Regions from separate parts of the Mesorhizobium sp. L2C066B000 genome, predicted to be linked through region 1. Evidence: predicted binding sites of a transcription regulator. Region 1 holds the regulator's gene; each other region holds the start of a gene.
The links. Region 1 encodes PhoB, which activates phosphate uptake and scavenging genes when phosphate is short. Its sites were predicted from a motif close to TGTCATNNANCTGTCAT; they were not measured.
Positions count from the first base shown of each region.

Region 2: the regulator PhoB is predicted to act here: its motif matches at 6,174-6,190, upstream of ppk2 (polyphosphate kinase 2).
Region 3: the regulator PhoB is predicted to act here: its motif matches at 5,327-5,343, upstream of X733_RS147380 (LTA synthase family protein).

Region 1 is NZ_AYWZ01000003.1:101,909-109,505, forward strand. It holds gene pstA (phosphate ABC transporter permease PstA) at 1-427, shown strand, start outside; gene pstB (phosphate ABC transporter ATP-binding protein PstB) at 445-1,269, shown strand; gene phoU (phosphate signaling complex protein PhoU) at 1,311-2,015, shown strand; gene phoB (phosphate regulon transcriptional regulator PhoB) at 2,032-2,721, shown strand; gene X733_RS154635 (ROK family protein) at 2,752-3,987, opposite strand; gene xylF (D-xylose ABC transporter substrate-binding protein) at 4,253-5,293, shown strand; gene X733_RS154625 (sugar ABC transporter permease) at 5,438-6,754, shown strand; gene X733_RS154620 (ATP-binding cassette domain-containing protein) at 6,767-7,564, shown strand.
Region 2 is NZ_AYWZ01000011.1:13,272-20,868, reverse strand. It holds gene X733_RS145495 (enoyl-CoA hydratase/isomerase family protein) at 1-311, opposite strand, end outside; gene X733_RS145500 (pyridoxamine 5'-phosphate oxidase family protein) at 492-998, shown strand; gene hemB (porphobilinogen synthase) at 1,087-2,142, shown strand; gene X733_RS0135210 (DUF1629 domain-containing protein) at 2,145-2,909, opposite strand; gene X733_RS145510 (DUF1330 domain-containing protein) at 3,050-3,376, opposite strand; gene X733_RS145515 (helix-turn-helix domain-containing protein) at 3,553-4,248, shown strand; gene X733_RS145520 (dihydrofolate reductase family protein) at 4,359-5,003, shown strand; gene ppk2 (polyphosphate kinase 2) at 5,193-6,113, opposite strand; gene X733_RS145530 (aldo/keto reductase) at 6,357-7,400, shown strand; gene X733_RS145535 (glycosyl transferase family 90) at 7,421-7,597, opposite strand, start outside.
Region 3 is NZ_AYWZ01000008.1:290,837-298,433, reverse strand. It holds gene X733_RS147360 (cyclopropane-fatty-acyl-phospholipid synthase family protein) at 1-1,249, opposite strand, end outside; gene rplI (50S ribosomal protein L9) at 1,435-2,022, opposite strand; gene rpsR (30S ribosomal protein S18) at 2,289-2,537, opposite strand; gene rpsF (30S ribosomal protein S6) at 2,537-3,037, opposite strand; gene X733_RS147380 (LTA synthase family protein) at 3,348-5,276, opposite strand; gene fabD (ACP S-malonyltransferase) at 5,554-6,501, shown strand; gene fabG (3-oxoacyl-[acyl-carrier-protein] reductase) at 6,562-7,299, shown strand; gene X733_RS147395 (acyl carrier protein) at 7,521-7,597, shown strand, end outside.

The sequences.
Region 1 (7,597 bases):
GGTGCTGACCTTGATGACGCTGCCGACCATCATCATCGCGACGCGCGCCGCCCTTGCCGCGGTGCCGCCGTCGATCCGCTCGGCAGCGCTCGGGCTCGGCGCCTCCAAGATGCAGATGGTGTTCCACCACATCCTGCCGCTTGCCGCCCCAGGCATCCTTACCGGCACCATCATCGGCCTGGCGCGTGCGCTCGGCGAGACAGCACCGCTGCTCTTGATCGGCATGGTCGCTTTCGTCGCCGATTATCCGACGACGCCTTTCGATCCGGCGACCGCGCTGCCGGTGCAGATCTACATGTGGGCAAACGAGGCTGAGCGCGCTTTTGTCGAGCGCATGTCCGGCGCCATCATCATCCTGCTCGTCTTCCTCATGGCCATGAACATCACCGCGATCGTGCTTCGGCGCCGGTTCGAGCGGCGCTGGTAGAAAAAAGGCAATTTGGTATGAACATCATGACCGAACAGTCCCTTGAGAATGCAGTGGGCGACAAAATGAACGCCAAGTCGAACGAAGTCATCAAGATGCGCGGCGACAAGGTCGGCGTCTTCTACGGCGAGAAGCAGGCGTTGTTCGACGTCAATCTAGACGTCCGCCAGAACCAGGTGACGGCGCTGATCGGCCCGTCCGGCTGCGGCAAGTCGACCTTCCTGCGCTGCCTCAACCGCATGAACGACACCATCGATTCGGCGCGGGTGACCGGCAAGATCACGCTCGATGAAGACGACATCTACGACAAGAACATCGATGTCGTCGAACTGCGCGCCCGCGTCGGCATGGTGTTCCAGAAACCCAACCCGTTCCCGAAGTCGATCTACGAGAACGTCGCCTACGGCCCGCGCATCCATGGGCTGGCCAAGCGCAAGTCCGACATGGACCAGATCGTCGAGCAGAGCCTGAAGAAGGCTGCGATCTGGAACGAGGTCAAGGACCGCCTGCAGGAGCCCGGCACCGGCCTGTCCGGCGGCCAGCAGCAGCGCCTGTGCATCGCGCGCGCCATCGCCGTGTCGCCGGAGGTGATCCTGATGGACGAGCCCTGCTCGGCGCTCGATCCGATCGCCACCGCCCGTGTCGAGGAGCTGATCGACGAACTGCGCCAGAACTACACGATCGTCATCGTCACCCACTCGATGCAGCAGGCGGCGCGCGTGTCGCAGCGTACAGCGATGTTCCATCTCGGCTATCTCGTCGAGGAGGGCGCCACCGACAAGATGTTCACCAACCCCGACGACAAGCGCACCCAGGACTACATTACCGGCCGCTTCGGCTGAGCCGTCCGGCGGGTGAATTTTCAGGCACGAGGACCAAGATCATGGGTGAACATACCGTCGCCTCCTTCGATGAAGAGCTCGGGCAGATCAGCAAGCTGATCCGCGACATGGGCGATCTGGCAGGCTCGATGGTCAGCGGCTCGACCAGGGCGCTGCTCAATTCGGACAATGCGCTGGCACAGCGTGTCGTTTCCGACGACGCCATCATGGATGCGCGCCAGCGCGAACTGGACGACCGCGCCATCACGCTGATCGCCAAGCGCCAGCCGATGGCCAACGATCTGCGCGCCGTGGTCGGCTCGATCCGCATGGCCGGCGACCTCGAGCGCATCGGCGATCTCGCCAAGAACATCGCCAAACGCGTCGGCACCGTGGGCTTGAGCGTCACGCCGCGCGACCTCTCGCACTCCATCGATGCCATGGCGCAGCTGGTGCTGATCCAGGTGCAAGGCGTCGTCGAGGAATATGCCGCCACCGATGCGGCAGCTCTTGCAAAACTCAGGAATGACGACGAGCGCATCGACGTCAAATACACGTCCGTGTTTCGTGAGCTCTTGACCTACATGATGGAAGACCCTCGCAACATCACCGCCTGCACGCATCTCTTGTTCTGCGCCAAGAATCTTGAGCGCATCGGCGATCATGTCACCAACATCGCCGAAAATGCGTATTATGTGCTGACCGGCCAGCAATTGCCCGCCAATCGTCCGAAGCAGGACGAGACGGCGATGGCCACGCCGGCCTGATGAGGGTGAACTGCCTATGATCGCGCCACGCATCATGGTCGTGGAGGACGAGGAGCCGCTAGGCGTGCTCCTCCGCTACAACCTCGAATCCGAAGGCTATCACGTCGAGGTGGTGACACGCGGCGACGAGGCCGAGATCCGCCTGCAGGAAAACGTGCCCGATCTCCTGGTGCTCGACTGGATGGTGCCCGCTGTTTCCGGCATCGAGCTCTGCCGGCGGCTTAGAGTGCGGCCCGAAACCGAGCGGCTGCCGATCATCATGCTGACCGCGCGCGGTGAGGAAAGCGATCGCGTGCGCGGCCTGTCCACCGGTGCCGACGACTATCTGGTCAAGCCATTCTCGACGCCGGAGTTCATGGCGCGCGTGAAGGCGCTGCTGCGCCGGGCCAAGCCGGAAGTGCTGTCCAGCGTGCTCAAGGTCGGCGACATCGTGCTCGACCGCGAGTCGCACCGTGTCTACCGCAAGAAGAGCGAGATCAGGCTCGGACCGACCGAGTTCCGGCTGCTCGAATTCATGATGCGCCATCCCGGCCGCGTGTTCTCGCGCAGCCAGCTGCTCGACAATGTCTGGGGCGAGACGATCTACATCGACGAGCGAACCGTCGACGTCCATGTCGGGCGCTTACGCAAAGCGGTCAACAACGGCCGCATGCCGGATGTCATCCGTACCATTCGCGGCGCCGGCTACGCGATCAGGGAAGACTAGGATGCTGCGCGTCGCGCCGTTGCCGGCCATTCAGGCGACATGCTTGCCGGATTTGGCCTGAATGCCCGGCGCGAAAATCTCCTGATCGACGAAGCCGAGCGCGCGCATGGCACAGCCTTCGCGGATCAGCGGCAGCTCGTTGGGCTCGGTGTCGAAGGAGATCGATTTCGAGTGCTGGCCGCCGGCGGTCTGGGCGATCGCTTCGCGCAATGCCGGCTCGATCAGGTCGAAGGCGGCGGCGCTGACGCCAACCATGGCGACAGGCGCCGGGTCGATCAGCGCAAACAGGCTGCCGAGGCCGAAGCCGAGCGCCTCACCGGCCTTGCGATAGGCTTCGCGCTCCGGGCCATCGGTTTCGCGGGCGCGCGCGGCGAGTGCGCGCATATCAGCGTCGCCGATATCGACCGGCTCGGCATCTTCGCTCATCATTTTGGCGCTGCGCCAGATGGCGTAGTTTCCGGCATAGGCCTCGACGCAGCCGCGCCGCCCGCAGCGGCAGAGCGCGCCGCCCGGACGGTGGATCATGTGGCCGAACTCGCCGCCCGAGGAATGGGTGCCGGTGAACAGTTCGCCTTTCAGCACCAGGCCCATGCCGATGCCGTGCGATAAGAGGATGGCGATAAAATTGTCGCGGTAGCGCTCGGGCTGGCGCCATTGCAGCGCCACCGCCATCATGTTGCAATCGTTCTCCATGGTGGCAGGAATGCCGAATTCCGCTTCCAACATGTCGGCGAAGGCAATGTCGGTCAGTGGCGTGATCGGCGACCACAGCATGGCGCGCGCCTGCGAATCGGTGATGCCCTGGATGCCCATGGCAATGCGGGCGATGCTCTGGACATCGAGGTCGGGATCCTCAAGCCGCCGCCGGACGATTGCTACGCATTCGCCAATCAGCTCGTCGCGCGGCTTGGTCAGCGTGTCCAGCCGGCGCTGTTCCTCGGCGACGACGTGGCCGGCATAGTCGATGACGGTGACGGACAGGAAATTGAGCGACAGCACGACGGTCATCACCGCCGCCGCTTCCGGGTTGAGACCAAGGCCCACCTGCGGCCGGCCGCGTTTCAGTGCGCCGGTCTCGCCAGGTTTGCCTTCAATCAGGATGCCTTCTTGAATCAGATCAGACGAGATTGCCGATATGGTCGAGTGGCTGAGGCCGGTAGTCGCCGCAATCTCGGTCCGCGACGGCTGGCCGGCCCGGCGCACGGCTGAAATCACCATCGCACGGTTGCGACGGCGCAGATCGTCGTGGCGGATTCCAACCGACATTTGTTTCCTCCCGGCCTCCTCGCGCCTCATGATAGTGAAGGCGTTCGACGGCACCAGCCAAATATTGGCAGACGCCGGCAGCCCTGTCATTGTTTATTGCGGACCTCGAAAAAATTCGGCAAGGCCATCAGAATCCATCAGAATCGATGTTGACAGCGCCTTATCATTGAACCAGTATTTTTTCGAGGCTCGAAAAAATAGGGCCTCTGTGTGCCGGCCCTCGGGCCAGTTTTGTCGCGCCGCACGCGGCGCAGGGAGGATTATGATGAACAGATTTGCAGCCGCCATGATGGCGGGTGTCGCCATGTCGCTGGCGCTGGTGTCGGTCGCGCAGGCGAAGGACAAGGTCATCGGCGTGTCGTGGTCGAACTTCCAGGAAGAGCGCTGGAAGACCGACGAGGCGGCGATGAAAACGGCGATCGAGGCTGCCGGCGACAAGTACATTTCGGCCGACGCGCAGTCCAATCCCGGCAAGCAGCTGACCGACGTCGAAAGCCTGATCTCGCAGGGCGCCAACTCGCTGATCATCCTGGCGCAGGACGCCTCGGCCATCGGCCCGGCGGTGCAGAAGGCGCTGGACGAAGGCATTCCGGTCGTCGGCTATGACCGCCTGATCGAGAACAAGGACGTCTTCTACCTGACCTTCGACAACAAGGAAGTCGGCCGCATGCAGGCCCGCGAAGTGTTCAAGGCGAAGCCCGAAGGCAACTATGTCTTCATCAAGGGCTCGGGCTCGGATCCGAATGCCGATTTCCTGTTCTCGGGCTCGATGGAAGTGCTCAAGGAAGCCATCGACTCGGGCAAGATCAAGAATGTCGGCGAGGCCTATACCGATGGCTGGCTGCCGGCCAATGCCCAGAAGAACATGGAACAGTTCCTGACCGCCAATGACAACAAGGTCGATGCCGTGGTTGCGGCCAATGACGGCACCGCCGGCGGCGTTGTCGCCGCGCTGACGGCGCAGGGCCTTGCCGGAACGGTTCCGGTCTCGGGCCAGGACGGCGACCATGCCGCTCTGAACCGCATCGCGCTCGGCACGCAGACGGTGTCGGTGTGGAAGGACGCGCGCGAACTCGGCAAGAACGCCGCCGAGATCGCCTCGCAGCTTGCCGATGGCAAGAAGACGGGCGACATTGCCGGCGCCAAGGACTTCACCACGCCTGGCGGCAACACCGTCAAGTCGCTGTTCCTGACCCCCGTCGCGATCACCAAGGACAACCTCAACGTCGTCATCGACGCCGGCTGGATCAAGAAGGACGAAGTCTGCACGGGCGTCGCCGCCGGCAGCGTCGCGGCTTGCAACTGATCTCGACGACTTGAAGAAATGAGGCGCCGCGGCTGTCAAGCCGCGGCGTTTTCTCTACGAGAATTGTGTGTTTCCGCCATCGGCGGCAAACTTCTAGGCTGTGGTCCGGCATCCGCGCCCGACGGCAAGCCGCTGGAGGACATCATGACCGACACGACCTCAAATCCGCAGGCCGATACGGCACGAGCGTCTGAACTCGGCGCGGTCGCCCGGTTCCTGAAAGCGACCGAGCTCGACACGCGCATCCTCGGCATGGTCGGCGCGCTGCTGGTCATCTGGGTCGGCATACATATCCTGTCGGGCGGGCTTTTCCTGACGCCGCGCAATCTTTGGAACCTGTCGGTGCAGACGTCCTCGGTCGCGATCATGGCTACCGGCATGGTATTGGTCATCGTCATGCGCAACATCGACCTTTCGGTGGGCTCCGTCGAAGGCGTGATCGGCATGATCATGGGCGTGGCACAGGCCGAATTCCTGATTCGCGTCATCGGCTTCCAGCTTGGAAACCCCTGGCTCTGGATCGTCGCGCTTGCCGCCGGCGTGGTGCTTGGTCTGCTGATCGGCGCGTTCCAGGGCTTCATCATCGCCTATATGCAGGTTCCGGCCTTCATCGTGACGCTTGGTGGCCTGCTGGTCTGGCGCGGCATGGCATGGCTCATCACCAGCGGGCGCACGGTCGCGCCACTCGACGCCACCTTCCAGCTGATGGGCGGCGGACCACGCGGCTCGATTGGCGCCGCTGCCAGCTGGATCGTCGGCATCGTCGCCTGCGCGGCGGTCGCCTTCGCGCTGCTCAACGGTCGCTCGCAGCGCAAGCGCTTCAGCTTTCCACTGCGCCCCGTCTGGGCCGAGACCTTGCTTGGCGTGGTCGCTTGCGCGGCCATCCTCGGCGCCGTGTGGATCGCCAATTCCTATCCATGGCCGATCGGCATCGTGCGCCAGTACGCACAGCAGAACGGCATCACCGTTCCCGAAGGCGGGCTGTTCATCGCGCATGGCATCGCCATACCGGTGCTAATGGCGGTGATTGTCGGCATCATCATGACGTTCATCACCAAGCGCACGCGTTTCGGCCGCTATGTCTTCGCCATCGGGGGCAATCCGGAGGCAGCGGAACTCGCCGGCATCAACACGCGCTGGGTGACCATGAAGGTGTTCATGATCATGGGTGTGCTGGCTGCAATCAGCGCGGCGATCTCGTCGGCCCGTCTCAATGCGTCAACCAATGCGCTGGGCACACTGGACGAGCTTTTGGTGATCGCGGCCGCTGTCATCGGCGGCACGTCGCTCGCGGGCGGCGCCGGAACGGTGATGGGCGCCATGCTCGGCGCGCTACTGATGCAGTCGCTGCAATCCGGCATGGTGCTGCTCGGCATCGACTCGCCGCTGCAGAGCATTGTCGTTGGCGCTGTCCTGGTCATCGCCGTCTGGCTCGACACCGTCTACCGCAAGCGCGTCTAGGGAGGAACGATTATGGAAAAAACTGCTCCCACCGGTACGCCACTGATCGACATGCGCAACATCTCGATCGCGTTCGGTGGCATTCGCGCCGTCGACGATGCGTCCATCGATCTTTTCCCGGGCGAAGTGGTGGCGCTGCTTGGCCATAACGGCGCCGGTAAGTCGACGCTGATCAAGATCCTGTCGGGCGCCTACAAGCGCGATGCCGGCCAGATCTTGGTCAACGGCCAGGAGGTCTCGATCTCCAACCCGCGCGATGCCAAGAAATACGGCATCGAAACGATCTACCAGACGCTTGCGCTGGCCGACAATGTCGATGCCGCCGCCAACCTGTTCCTTGGCCGCGAGCTGATGACCGCCTGGGGCACGCTGGACGATGTCGCCATGGAGGCCGAGGCGCGCAAGGTGATGGGCCGACTCAATCCGCGCTTCCAGCGGTTCAAGGAGCCGGTGATCAAGCTGTCGGGCGGCCAGCGCCAGTCGGTGGCGATCGCACGCGCCATCCTGTTCAACGCCCGCATCCTGATCATGGACGAACCGACGGCCGCGCTTGGGCCGCAGGAGACGGCGCAGGTCGGCGAACTGGTCAAGCAGCTCAAGGCCGACGGCATCGGCATCTTCCTGATCAGCCACGACATTCACGACGTGTTCGAGCTTGCCGATCGCGTCTGCGTGATGAAGAACGGCCAGGTCGTCGGCACCGCGCGCACCACCGATGTGACCCAGGACGAAGTGCTCGGCATGATCATCCTGGGAAAGTGCCCGCCCGGCGCCGTTCCCGGTCCGGGTGCGCTGAAGATCGCGGCCTGAGACCACGCTATCGTCAGCTGTCATGTTCACTGA
Region 2 (7,597 bases), on a different contig from region 1:
ACATAGGGCTTTTTGTAACTGTTGATGCGGGCGTTGAGCCGGTATTCGTCGGCGAAGAACTCGACCGGCGGCTTTCCGGCGCGGGCCTCGTAGACGTGCATGATGTCGCCGCCGGCGCAAAACGCCCTGCCCTCGGCCTTGACGATGACGACATCGACGCCGGTATCGCGCTCAAAAGCGTCGAGCGCCTTGTCCAGCGCCTTGATCATGCGATGTGTCAGCGCATTGAGCGCCTGCGGCCGCGTCAGCGTGACGACGCCTGCCTTGCCCAACCGTTCGAAGCGGATCTCGTCGCCGCCGCCAAAATCCATCGTCAGAGAATCCCTCCCCGCGCCTGCGGGACTGAAGTGCTAAAGGTGGCGCATGGGTGCGTCAACCGGCGGGCGCGGTTTGGATTTTCGCAAGGGAACGCGACCGTGCTTTGCCCCCGACAGAAATGCGCGCAAAATTGCCGGGCAAAACAGCCTTTCTTCTGATGCAGGGACAAACGCATGACGCTTGAAACCGCAGCGCCGAGCCATGGCTGGGAGATGCCGAAAAAGTTCGACCCGGATGATGTTCTCAGCCGCCCGCTGATGGCCAATCTGGCGACCGTGACCGCTGACGGCGCGCCGCGCAACGCGCCGATGTGGTTCATCTGGGAGGACGCTGCGATCTGGCTGCTCGGCTCGACCGGCGCAAGTGCTGTCAAACACCTCGAACGCGACCCGCGCTGCGCCGTGGAGATCGTCCATTTCGACAATGAGGCCGGCATCCTGCTGCATCTCGGCCTGCGCGGCGTCGCCACCATAGAAGCGATGGCGCCGAACCGCTTCAAACGGCTGCTGCACAAATATCTCGGCCCGGAGGCGACCTGGAACCGCTGGTTCATCGACAATGTCGCCGACATCGGCCATCCGGACGGGCGCCTGATCCGGCTCGCCCCGGAGAGCACCTTCACCAACAATGTGTCGTTGTTCAAAACCGGCCCAGAACTGGCGTGGCCGCCAAAGCCGTAAGCACCGCGTCATCGGCTGGCACAATCGTGTCGCATTGGTCAGCGGCAAGGCCTCGTGGTAAAAGCCGCCTCGACCCGGAGTTTTTGCGATGAACAAATTCACCCCCGCGACGAGCAACAAATTCGCGCCGGCAAAGCCCGCCGGTGCGCGCAGCGTCGACGAGATCACCGGCAGCCGCCGCTTGCGGCGCATGCGCAAGGCCGACTGGTTGCGCCGCCTAGTGCAGGAAAACCGGCTTACGGTGAACGATCTGATCTGGCCGATCTTCGTCATCGACGGCAAGAACACGCGCGAGCCGATCGCCGCCATGCCCGGCGTCTTCCGCCTGTCGCTGGACCTCGCCGTCAAGGAGGCCGAGCGGGCCGCTAAGCTCGGCATTCCGGCGATCGCCACCTTCCCCAATGTTGAACTCAGCCTGCGCGACCAGACGGGATCGCACATCCTCGACCCGGAAAACATCATCAACCGCGCCACCCGCGCCATCAAGGACGCGGTGCCGGAGATCGGCATCATCACCGATGCGGCGCTCGACCCGTTCACCTCGCACGGCCATGACGGCATCTTGCGCGACGGCATCATCGTCAATGACGAGACGGTGGAACAGGTGACCGCCGCGGCCGTCATCCAGGCGGCGGCCGGCGCCGACATCATCGCGCCGTCCGACATGATGGACGGCCGCATCGGCGCCATTCGCGACGCACTCGACGCCAACGGTTTTTCGGATGTGGCGATCATGTCCTATGCGACGAAATTCGCCTCCGCCTTCTATGGCCCCTATCGCGAGGCGGTGGGCACCGCCGGCCTGCTCAAGGGTGACAAGAAGACCTATTATCTCGACCACGCCAATTCCGACGAAGCGGTGCGCGAGGCCGAGCAGGATATCGCCGAGGGCGCCGACATGCTGATGGTCAAGCCCGGCCTGCCCTATCTCGACATCATCCGCCGGCTGAAGGACGAGTTCCAGATGCCGACCTTCGCCTACCAGGTGTCAGGCGAATATTCGATGATCAAGGCGGCGGCCGCCAATGGCTGGATCGACGGCGAAAAGGCAATGCTGGAGAGCCTGCTCGCCTTCAAGCGCGCCGGCTGCGACGGCATCCTGACTTACTTCGCGCCGGAAGTGGCGCAAATGCTGAAGGGATAAATTCACTCCAGCACATAACTCTCTTTGACATTTCTTGTTTCGAAGTCCAGCCGACCACGCCCGCAAACCGACATGTCTTGGAACAAGTCGGGCTTCTTGATGCCTGCTTCAACACAGGCTTCTCTCAATTTGGGGGTGCAAATGACAATGCCCATGTTCTTCTGTTTGAAGATATGCGCATCGCCAACAATCTCCTCCTTGAAATAGAAGCAGGCGCCTCCGGCGCGGTCGTAGTGGACGCCTCCATTCTCGCCGATCAAAAGCCTAAACTTCGACGATTCGAGATCCACGGCATCAATCTTGCGAACGATGTCGCAAAGGTAGTGCTTTGGTTCGATCGGCTTTCCGCTCAAATAGAATACGTCGCAGTCGTTAAACACGACCCCATCGGGGTCGACTGACTGCAGAACGTCCTTCAGGCGCTCGGATACAAGCCAGTAACAATGAAAATCTTCTAAGTCTTTTGGTGGCCTGCAATAGGCTGTCGCTTCAGGCCGTAGCCTGGGCGTCTCCGGGTACTCAGGAAAGCCGTATCCCCCAAACTCCGTCGGCCCGAGCAGTATGCGGGGTGGCGGCACCAAAGCTTGGGCGTTTTCCAGCTGAAGACAATGGGACCCGCCGCGATATGTCGGTCCGATCTGGAAGAATTTTCCATGTTTCTTGAATTTCGCCTCTTTGCGGAAAACCCGCTCTGGGACTTGAGCTGGCCTATTCTGCGGGCGGTTCCGGTTGGCAAACAGTTTTGCAATGAGTGAAATAATGGTCACGTGCGCGCCTGCTCAGTTTACCGACTTTCGAGTTCAAGACTAAATCGCGTGAGAGTACCCGTCCACCTGCTTCGCGCCCGAAGTGGCGCAAATGCTGAAGGGTTAGCCGGAACCCTGATACACCGGGTTCCGGCTTTTCCTCACGCCTTCGGCAAATAAGGGATCGTTCCAGCGAGATCGGTATCGTCGATCAGTTGGAAGCGGCTGTCGCTGCCCTTCCGGCGCTCCGCCACAAACGGAGCGTATTGCGGATCGTTGGTGAAGGCTTCGGCTGCCTTTGCCGACGGAAACGCCATGATGGCGATCAGGCTGGTGTCGAGCGGCTTGCCCTCCAGCGTCTTCACATTGCCGCTGCGGGCGAGATACTTGCCGCCATGCTTGTGGACGAGGTCATGCACCGAAGCGGCATAGGCCGGCACCCATTTGTCGTCCTTCACCTTGATGTCTGCGATCACGTAAGCGGTCATTGTCCAACTCCTCATGGATCGGCACCGGACTGCCCGGTGACGTGACCGCTGCCTCGCATGGCGGCGCCGGACCGCTCCAGTCACAGAACTGTACCGGGGGTGCCAGTACAGCTTCTGTACTGGCTGAACTCAGGTTTTCTGAATAAGGTCCGGCAACATCTTTTGGAGCTCACCACATGACACAAGCCGGTTACAAGCAATTCTGCCCGCTCTCCATGGCCGCCGAGCTGCTCTGCACACGCTGGACCATGGTGCTGCTGCGCGAACTGGTGGCGGGATCGACCCGCTTCAACGATTTGCGCCGCGGCGTGCCGAAAATGTCGCCAACCCTTCTGTCGCAACGGCTCAAGGACCTCGAGGCCGGCGGCATCGTCGAGCGGACCGAGATCGCGACCGAGAAGGGCGTGTTCGAATACCGGCTGACCGAGGCGGGCCGGGATTTGCGCCCGGTTGTCGAGGCGATGGGGTTTTGGGGCCAGAAATGGGTCGAGGCCAGGCTGTCGCTCAAAAACCTCGATCCGTCGCTGCTGATGTGGGACATGCGGCGCAATCTGAACCCCAGTCCGCTGCCGGACGGGCGCACCGTGATACAATTCCTGTACCATGACCTGCCGGCGTCAAAACGATCGTGGTGGCTGATCGTCGAAAAGCAGGGCGAGGTCGATCTTTGCTGGTACGATCCGGGCTTCGACGTCGATCTCTACGTCTCGACCGATCTGTGCACCATGACCTCGATCTGGATGGGGCTGACGACAGTTCACAAGGAACGCGACAAGATCAGCCTGACCGGCGATCTCGACGTCGCCGGCAAGATGCAGATCTGGCTTGGGCTCAGCCCGTTTGCGGTGATGCCGAAGCGCGTGGCGGCTTGAGGTCCCTGCGCATTCCACAGATCGGCTTGCCTCTAAAAATACTAGTTGCAAAATGCAATCAGTTTGAATACTGATTGCAAATCACAACTGGTCACCGAAAGGGAGTCTCCATGTCCAAACTTCGCGTCAATGCCTTCACCTTGTCGCTCGACGGTTTCGGCGCCGGTCCTGACCAGGACCTGCAAAATCCGCTCGGCGTTGGTGGCGAATATCTGCACAAATGGATGACCGGCACCCGCACCTTCCATGAGATGGTCGGCAAGGATGGCGGCACCACCGATGTGGACGACCGGTTCACTGTCCGCAGCTTCGACAATGTCGGGGCCTGGATCCTCGGCCGCAACATGTTCGGCCCGATCCGTGGCGAATGGCCAGACGAGAGCTGGAAAGGCTGGTGGGGCGACAACCCGCCCTATCACGTGCCGACCTTCGTGCTGACCCACTACAAGCGCGACCCCATTGTGATGGAAGGCGGCACCGTTTTCCACTTCGTTGCCGGCGGCATCCACGCCGCGCTCGAACAAGCAAAGGCCGCGGCCGGCGGCAAGGATGTCCGCGTCGGCGGCGGCGTTTCCACCATCCGGCAATATCTGCAAGAGAAGCTCATCGACGAGTTGCATCTGGCGGTGTCGCCGGTGTTGCTCGGGAGGGGCGAGAGCCTGTTTGCCGGGCTGGATATGCTGAAGCTGGGTTACCAGTGCACCGAGCAGGTGGCGACAGCGCTCGCCACGCATGTGACGATCAAGCGGGTGTAGTGGCGAAGTGATAGGCGCAGGCTTCTTTCTCCCCGTTCTACGGGGAGAAATGCCCGGCAGGCAATGAGGGGCAGCGCTGCTTTTGGAGGTTAGCAGCGTCCGACGGCTGTGAATTCGTCGATGCCGGCGCTGCCCCTCATCCGCCCTTCGGGCACCTTCTCCCCGTGAAACGGGGAGAAGGAAAAGTGCTCAATACTTCTCCGGCACGTAAAGCTCGCGCGGCAGGACCTGGCGCTCGTACTCCGGGTTGAACACCCGCTCGGGCAGCGTGATTTCTTCGTGCGGCACGTCCTCATAGGGCAGCTGTTTGAGGAGATGGTCGATGCAGTTCAGCCGCGCCCGCTTCTTGTCGTTGCCTTCGACGATGTACCACGGTGCCTCTGGGATGTTGGTGCGGGCAAACGTCTCTTCCTTGGCCTTGGTGTACTGCTCCCAGCGCACGCGCGACTGCAGGTCCATCGGCGACAGCTTCCACTGCTTCATCGGGTCGTGGATGCGCATCATGAAGCGCATCTGCTGTTCCTCGTCGGTGATCGAGAACCAGTATTTGACCAGCGTGACGCCGGAGCGGACCAGCATGCGCTCGAACTCCGGCACGTCGCGGAAGAACTCTTCGACCTGATCGGGTTCGGCAAAGCCCATCACCCGCTCGACGCCGGAGCGGTTGTACCAGGAGCGGTCGAACAGCACGATCTCGCCGCCGGCCGGCAGATGCGGCACGTAGCGCTGGAAATACCACTGCGATTTTTCGCGCTCGGTCGGCGCCGGCAGCGCCACGACGCGGCAGATGCGCGGGTTGAGGCGCTGGGTGATGCGCTTGATGACGCCGCCCTTGCCGGCGGAATCGCGTCCTTCGAAAACCACCACCAGCTTCTTCTTGTGGTAGGCGACCCAGGACTGCAGCTTGATCAGTTCCGACTGCAAGCCGATCAGGTCGCGGAAATACTGCATGCGGTCGATCGACCGCGGATGCGCGTTCTTGTAGATCTTGGAGATCTCCAGCGACAGCGCCGGCTCCGACATTTCAAGCTCATAGTCCTCGTCGAGCATGTCGGCGAGTTCGGCTTCCAGCCAATCCCTGGCCGGAGAATTCTGCTTCAACTCGGTCATTTCCACTGCTCCGCTTGCCGGCTGGCATGAAACCCTGAGCCGACTCGATATAGGCCGCCAATGACGGTTTTATTGCAAGCCGCCGGCCAGCCGGTCATCACTGCAAACCAGCGAGCATTGCCGATCCATCGCCCTGGGATGGCGACAAGCCGCTCAAATTGTCCTACAATTGGCGGACCCCTTCGGGCTTCCCCGCCCTTTCCTGCTAAAACCGCCTCCCCACCAAAACTACGAGGATCTGACATGGAATACCGCACGCTTGGCCGTTCCGGCTTGAAAGTTTCGGCGCTGACCTTGGGAACCATGACCTTCGGCGGCAGCGGGCCGTTCGCCGCCGTCGGCAATTCCGATCTCGCGGAGGCCTCGCGCATCATCGACACTTGCATCGATGCCGGCATCAATCTCATCGACACCGCCAATGTCTATTCCAACGGTCTGTCGGAAGAGATCATCGGCGAGGCGCTCGGCGGCAAGCGCAAGAACGACGTGCTGATCGCCTCCAAGGCGCGCATGCGGATCGGCAAGGGCCCCAATGACGAAGGCCTGTCGCGCCATCATCTGATCCGCGAATGCGAGAAGAGCCTGAAGCGCCTCAGGACCGATGTCATCGACATCTATTTCCTGCACGAATGGGACGGCGCGACGCCGCTCGAGGAAACCATCTCCGCGCTCGACACGCTGGTTGCCCAGGGCAAAATCCGCTATGTCGGCTGCTCCAACTATTCCGGCTGGCAGGTCATGAAGGCGCTCGGCATCAGCGACAGCCAGCACCAGCCGCGTTTCGTCACCCAGCAGATCCACTACACGCTGGAAGCACGCGAGGCCGAGTATGAGCTCTTGCCGATTTCGGTCGACCAGGGCCTTGGCGTGCTGGTGTGGAGCCCGCTCGCCGGCGGCCTGCTGTCGGGCAAATACCGCCGCGACAGTCCGACGGCGCGCCAGATCGGCGGCTGGTCGGAACCGCCGATCCGCGACGAGGGCCGGCTGTGGCGGATCGTCGACGTGCTGGTCGACATCGGCGCCACTCGCGGCGTCTCGGCGGCCCAGGTGGCGCTGGCCTGGCTGCTTGGCCGGCCGGCCGTCAGTTCGCTGGTGATTGGCGCACGCAACGAGGCCCAGTTGAAAGACAATCTCGCCGCGGCAAGCCTGACGCTGTCCTTTGATGAACGCCAGCGTCTCGATGCCGTCAGCCGGCCGCCGGTGCTCTATCCCTACTGGCACCAGCAGTTTACGGCGAAGGACCGCTTCGGCCCGGCCGATCTGGTTATGGACCGCAGCGTCATCTGACTTAAGGGCGCCGGAAGCCGCTAGCCCGCGATAAACCGCCAGACCTGCGGATCGGGCTCGATCTGGCCGCTGAGCACGAAATATTTGTAGAGCACGAGCAGGCAGATCGCCTGCTCGGCCCGCTCGTCGGCGAATTTGCGGCAATAGGCGTTGGCCGCCGCAACGATGCGCTGGGCCTCGGCCGGATGCTGCTCGAG
Region 3 (7,597 bases), on a different contig from region 1:
CGGCCGCCGCCTCCTGACGATGCCCCATTTCGCGCATTTCGAGCGCCTTTTCACATTTGGCCATGTAGTCGCGCGTCATCGGCAGCGTGTCGTTCTTCTTGGCGATCTGGATCTGGAAGATCACCAGATCCTGCCAGCGGAAGGCGGCTTCCGAAGCCGCCAGATAGAACTCCCACATCCTGCAGAAGCGCTCGTCATAGATGGCCTTGGCCTTGTCCCGGTTGGCGGCAAAGCGCTGGCCCCAATGCTTCAGCGTATCGGCATAGTGCAGCCGCAGAATCTCGATGTCGGTGACTACAAGGCCCGACTTCTCGATCGCCGGCATCACCTCCGACAGCGAAGGAATGTAGCCGCCCGGAAAAATGTACTTGCGGATGAAGGCGCTGGTCGCCCACGGCACGCCGGAGCGGCCGATCGTGTGCAAGAGCATGACGCCGTCGGGCTTCAACAGCGTCGCCGACTTGTCGAAGAAGGTGCGGAAGTGGTTGACGCCGACATGCTCGAACATGCCGACCGAGACGATGCGGTCGAAGCGTTCGTTGAGTTCGCGGTAGTCCTTGAGGTCGAAATGCACGCGGTCCTGCAAGCCTTGCGCATGCGCCCGGTCGGTGGCGACGCCGTGCTGCTCGGTCGACAGCGTCACGCCTTGCACGTCGACATCGAAAGCCTTGGCGAGATAGAGGCCGAGTCCACCCCAGCCGGAGCCGATATCGAGCACGGTCTGGCCGGCCTTCAGCCTGAGCTTGGCGGCGATATGGCGTTTCTTGGCCATCTGCGCCTCGTCGAGCGTCATGTCCGGCTGTTCGAAATAGGCGCAGGAATACTGCATGTCGTCGTCGAGGAAGAGCCGGTAGAGGTCACCCGACAAATCATAGTGGCGCTGCACGTTGCGGCGCGCCCGTGATGCGGTGTTGATCTGCTGCAGGCGGCGAAAGGCGTGGCGCAGACCCTCGATGGCCTTCGACCAGGTGGCGTCGATACCGCCGCTGCCCATGTTCTGGAAGGCGATGCGCATCATACCCAGTACGCCGCCCTCGATGATGTCGAGTTCGCCGTCCATATAGGCTTCCGGCACGGCCAGCATCGGATCGAAGGTAATGGCGCGCTCGGCATGCGCGGTCTTGATGTGCATATGAACCGGCTCGCCGCTGCCGTCGCCGAAAACCACTGTCGAGCCCTTCGGCCCGGTGACTTTCAGATTGCCCGTACGCACCAGGCGGTCGAGAACGCGTTTCAACAGAATATTCATCACCAAATGTCCCCTCACGGTCAGACTGGCGGACCAATTCTGCAACAATATATAGGGGTTCGAAAAGTTCCATTTGGCACAAAAATGCCCGGGCGAGAGGCCCGGGCATTGGTCCAGAAAGGCTGGATGACGAGGAAGTGATTGGAGCGCTGCTCCCTCGCTTCCCGATCAGGCCCAGTGCGGGATCAGGCGTTGTCTTCTTCGCCGCCTTCGAACTCGGTGTTCGGGTCGAAGAAGTTCTCCGGCCGTGCGTTGTCGTTGATGTCATCGCCATAGATGGCTTCGGCGGTGGTCAGCGTCTCGCCCTTGGCCTGGCGCTCGGCTTCGTCAGCCGTGCGGGCGATGTTGAGGCTGATGGTGACCTCGACTTCCGGATGCAGCGCAATCGCCACATTGGTGACGCCGATGGTCTTGATCGGCTGGTTGAGCTGGATCTGGTTGCGGTTGACCAAGAACCCTTCGGCGGTCAGCAGGTCGGCGATGTCGCGGGTCGACACCGAACCGTAGAGCTGGCCGGTCTCGCCGGCCGAACGTACGGCGATGAAGCTCTTCCCGTCGAGCTTTTCGGCAACCTGGCTGGCTTCCGACTTGCGCTCGAGGTTGCGGGCTTCGAGCTGCGCGCGCTGTCCTTCGAACTTCTTCTTGTTGGCTTCGTTGGCGCGCAGCGCCTTGCCCTGCGGCAAGAGGAAGTTGCGGGCAAAGCCGTCCTTGACCTTGACGGTATCGCCCATCTGGCCGAGGCGGGAAACGCGTTCGAGAAGAATCACTTGCATGTCTTGTTCCTTCGTCTGGGCACCGACCGCGGGATCGGCGCCGAATTGAATGGAACAGGTCAGGAAGCTCTGAGCGCCTTGGCGCCGGTGTCGCTGTCCTGCCTGTCGCGGCAGTTAGAGGCTTTTCACCTCAACTCGGGATTTCAATGCATGTCGCCAAGAGTGGTCCCGGTTTTGGGACAACGACATGCATCATCAAATTACCCCTGCGGCGCCCGTCGCCGTGGGAGAAGGAAGCAGGCGGCGAACCGCCTGCTTCGGAGATCTTAGCGAACCACGTAGGGCAGCAGGCCGAGGAAGCGGGCGCGCTTGATCGCCTTGGCGAGTTCGCGCTGCTTCTTCTGGCTGACGGCGGTGATGCGCGACGGCACGATCTTGCCGCGCTCGGAAATGTAGCGCTGCAGAAGACGCACGTCCTTGTAGTCGATCTTGGGCGCATTGGCGCCGGAGAACGGGCAGGTCTTGCGGCGGCGATGGAACGGGCGCCGGGTCGGGATCTGATTGATGTCGACCATTATTCTGCACCTCCTTCAACGCCTTCGCGCGGACGGCGCGGACCACGATCGCCACCGGCATCGCCAAATGAGCGCGGCGGACGATCGCCACGGTCGCCGCGATCACGGTCGCCGAACGAGCGCGGACCACGATCGCCACGGTCGCGGTCGCCGAAGCCGCCGCGTTCCGAGCGCTCTTCGCGCTTCTGCATCATGGCCGACGGGCCTTCCTCATGCGCCTCGACCTTGACGGTCAGGAAACGCAGCACGTCCTCGGACAGGCCCATCTGGCGCTCCATCTCGTTGAGCGCTGCCGGCGGGCAGTTGAGGTCCATAAGCGTGTAGTAAGCCTTCCGGTTCTTGTTGACCCGGTAGGTGAGGGACTTCAGTCCCCAGTTCTCGACCCGGCCGACGGACCCGCCATTTGCGGAGATGACGCCCTTGTACTGTTCGACAAGCGCATCGACCTGCTGCTGCGAGAGGTCCTGCCGGGCAAGGAACACATGTTCGTATAGAGCCATAGTGGTTCAGTGCCTTTCTTCGTTTCTCTCCCGGATCCTCGCGGCAAAAGCCTCTGCAACTTCTCTGACCCGCTGATCCCGAAGGGGCGGGGAAGAAAGGAGCATTTCGAGACGGTCGAGAGCGGAGACACGGGAGGCGGAAGCGCTTCTGGCTTCACACGAAGGTTTTGGGTAAAACCTCCGGCCCTCCGTTCAGCCCCCAGCAAGGACCGGCAGATTGCGGGCGTCTATATAGCAATTTGGCTGGAAGGCAAGGGTAACGCATGCTCCGGACAGCGTCCTGGCGTCGCAGGGTTGGATAAAGAAGGCATCAACTCGTATGCGGGGTACGACCGTTGATCGTTTCGGGGAAGAAGTCCGGGGCCGCCTTACGCTTGCCGAACATCATGTCGTATTGCAGCAGGCGGAAATCGTTGATCGCCGGATCAACATCCTTCTGCCGCGCCCAGTCCGGCGTGGCCTCACCTGACGGTGTCAGAAGCAGATTGCGGTCGACGACGCGATAGCGTTCGCGCAGCGCGCCCAGGAAGCCGGTGTAGTAGGGGTGCGTGATCCCGGCCGTCGTAAGGATATGGTAGGGCAGGAAGGCTGGGCTCACGGCGCCCATATCCTGCGCCGGACCGGTGCGGTTAGACCAGATGACCAGCGGCGTCTGATGATGCTCCAGTGCCGCCTCGGGCGTCGGTTCCTTGCGCGGCGCGACATTGTCCTTCAGGTAACCGGTTTCGACATAGACGGGGCCGAGCGGCGGCAGATGGTCGCCGAAGAAGGCGATGACCGTCGGCCGCTCGCGCTTCTTCGCCCATTCGATCAATCGCTCGAGGCCACGGTCGGCATCGGCCGATCCCTCGGCGTAGCTGAGCAGCGATTCCCGCGCCCACGTGCTGATCGGTGCCACGACCTTGTGGGTCGGATTGTAATAGCGGTACGGCTCGTAGGGACCGTGGTTCTGCAGGCTGACGGCGAAGAAGAACACCGGCCGCTCGCTGGCGTCGGCCTCTGCGATGATCTCGTCGGTCATCGACGCATCGGAAGCCAGCGGCCCGCGCTTTTCCAGTGGCGGCAGCGTCTCTTCCGAGCGGAAATCGTTGAAACCGAAATCGGCATAGACGGCGCCCCTGTTCCAGAACCAGTTGGTGCCCGGATGGATGGCGCGCGCCCGGTAGCCCTCGCTTTTCAGGAAGGTCGCCAGCGACGGCGTCGGCGTGCGCACATATTGCTGGTAGGGGATCGAGCCCGCCGGCAGGAAGGCATTGGAAAAGCCGGTCAGCGCCTCGAATTCGATGTTGGCGGTCATGCCGCCGAATTCCGGCGAGAACATATAGCCGGAACGCAGCGCCCGCACATTGGGGATCGGGTCAGGCGTGATTGTGACGCCGGGCAGCTTGGTCGGATCCCAGAAAGATTCGCTCATCACCACGATGATGTCGGGTTTCTCATCCGGTACCGAGGCCGCCACATCAGGCCTGTCGATCGCGTCGATCGCCTTGTCGGAATAGCCCGCCGGCGCCGAGACATGCGCCATCGGCACGTTTAGCGCGAAGGCCAGCGCAAACCCGTTGGAGGCGTAGTTCTCCTTCTGGTCCCACATAATCGGGATGATCTGCAGCCGGTCGCGGGTCCACGAGAAGGTGGCGTAGTCCATGATCGAGACGAAGAAGGCGAGCAGCGGCACTGCCAGCGTCAGCCGCGCCAGCCGCCCTTTGCGGCTGAGGATCGGAACCTTGCGGCGCCACAACCGCCAGCCATAGATCAGCAGCGACAGGCCGGCGACGATGCCGACCGCCATGGCGAGCGCCGTCCAGGGCCGTTCGCGCACCAGGAGCGGCATCAGTGCCATGATCTGGCGCGAATAAAGAAAATCGGTTGGGTAGAGCGGATCGCCGAGATAATGCGACTTCTGATGCCCGACAAAGGCCAGCGCCAGCGTCAGCGGCGCCACGATCATCAGACTCTGGTGACTGCGGCCAAGCACGGCGTCCAGTCCCATCAGCACCAATGCAAAGACAATGATGGTGGTCCAGCCCGGCTTGAATGGCTGCAGGAAGAAGTCGACCGTGCCGAAGAAGTCGCCGCGCACGATCCATTCGATGGCGAACACCAGGATGGCGGAGGCAAGCAGCGTGACCAGACCGTAGCGGATGACCGGCCATCTGCGCCCCGGCAGGTAGCCGGTGGACGGATCGTCTTCCAAGAACTGTGGCGCGGGTACGGCCGCGCCCTTCCTGATCCTAGCCACGTCTCTTCCCCCGGCCCAAGCAACGCGTATTTCCACTCGCGCCACCGTTCTGTCATAGAACTGTCATGCAAAAGCTAGCGCCTGTGGCGAAAATAAGAAGAGCCAGCAAACGATTCGTGAGCGGTTTTCATCAGGTGTGATCGGCAAAAAGCCTTTGGGAACAGGGACTCGAGGTCAGCTCCGGTTCAAGCGAGAGCCGAAATGCCGCCTCCGGGCTTGACTTGACGGTCCGCCTTGCGTCACAGGCAGGAAAAATCAGCCGCTGGAGAGCGCCCAAATGGCCGTCGCATTCACCTTTCCGGGACAGGGCAGTCAGGCTGTCGGCATGGGCAAGGACCTCGCCGACGCCTTCCCCGAGGCACGCAGGGTGTTCGAGGAAGTCGATGATGCGTTGGGCGAAAAGCTGTCGAAACTGATCTGGGAAGGCCCGGAAGAGGCGCTGACCCTGACTGCCAATGCCCAGCCGGCGCTGATGGCGGTCTCGCTGGCGGGAATCCGCTCGCTGGAAGCGCGCGGCTTTTCGCTGAAGGACAAGGTTGCCTACGTTGCCGGTCATTCGCTCGGCGAATATTCCGCCCTTGCCGCGGCCGGTTTCGTTTCGGTCGCCGATGCTGCCCGGCTGCTGCGCATCCGCGGCAACGCCATGCAGGCGGCGGTGCCGGCCGGCGAGGGCGCCATGGCGGCGATCATCGGACTGGAACAGCCCGACGTCGAAGCCGCTTGCACCGAGGCCGCAACGGGATCCGGCAAGGTCTGCCAGATCGCCAACGACAATGGCGGCGGCCAGCTGGTGATCTCCGGCGCCAGGGCGGCGGTGGAACTCGCCGCGAAACTGTGCACCGAAAAGGGCGCCAAGCGGGCGCTGATGCTGCAGGTCTCCGCACCCTTCCATTCGGCGCTGATGGCGCCGGCGGCCGATGTCATGCGCGAGGCGCTGGCCGGCGTGACCAAGAATGCACCGGTCGTGCCCGTCGTCTCCAACGTCACTGTAGCCCCGACCAGCGACCCCGACGAGATCGCGCGCCGCCTGGTCGAGCAGATCACCGGCCGCGTGCGCTGGCGCGAAACGGTGGAGTGGTTCGGCGCCAATGGCGTCGCCACGCTGTTTGAGATCGGCGCCGGCAAGGTGCTTTCCGGCCTGGCGCGGCGGATCAACCGCGACATCGCCACATCGGCCGTCGGCACGCCGGCCGAAGTCGAGGCGGCGCTGGCCGCGCTTGCATAATCCACTGGCGATTCAACCCCTCCCGTGGGAAGGGTGTTCTCTTAAGATCAGGAGACGAAAATGTTCGAACTGACCGGCCGCAAGGCGCTCGTCACCGGCGCATCGGGCGGCATTGGCGAGGCGATTGCCCGGGTGCTGCATGCGCAAGGCGCCATTGTCGGCCTGCACGGCACCCGCATCGAGAAACTGGAGACCCTGGCCGGCGAACTCGGCGACCGGGTAAAGCTGTTCCCGGCCAATCTTGCCGACCGTGACGTGGTCAAGGCGCTTGGCCAGAAGGCCGAAGCCGAACTCGAAGGCGTCGACATACTGGTCAACAATGCCGGCATCACCAAGGACGGCCTGTTCGTACGCATGGCGGATGCGGATTGGGACAGCGTGCTGGAGGTGAACCTCACCGCCGTGTTCCGGCTGACCCGCGAGCTGACCCATCCGATGATGCGCCGCCGCCATGGCCGCATCATCAACATCACCTCGGTGGTCGGCGTCACCGGCAATCCTGGCCAGACCAATTATTGCGCCTCCAAGGCCGGCATGATCGGCTTTTCCAAGTCGCTGGCGCAGGAGATCGCCACCCGCAACATCACCGTCAACTGCGTCGCCCCGGGCTTTATCGAATCGGCCATGACCGACAAGCTCAACGACAAGCAGAAAGACGCGATAATGGCCGCGATCCCGACGCGCCGCATGGGCACGAGTGTTGAAGTGGCGTCGGCCGTCGCCTATCTCGCCTCCAACGAGGCAGCCTACGTCACCGGCCAGACCATCCATGTCAACGGTGGCATGGCCATGATCTGACAGGATATTGCCGGGTGATAAGAAGACATGGCCGGCTTGTGAAAAGAGACCATTTCGCCTTGGACCTCGGCCATTTTTCGTGTAATGCGGCCCGCAACCCGGCGGTTCGGGCAAAAACCGGTCCGGCATCGTTGCGTTTCCGGCAGGACCATCTTTCAGCTTGATTAGCGGCATTCTGCCCGCTAACGAAGACAGACAAACAAAAGACGAGGATGCCCCAAATGAGTGACACCGCAGAGCGCGTCAAGAAGATCGTCATCGAACATCTTGGCGTCGATGCCGACAAGGTGACGGAGCA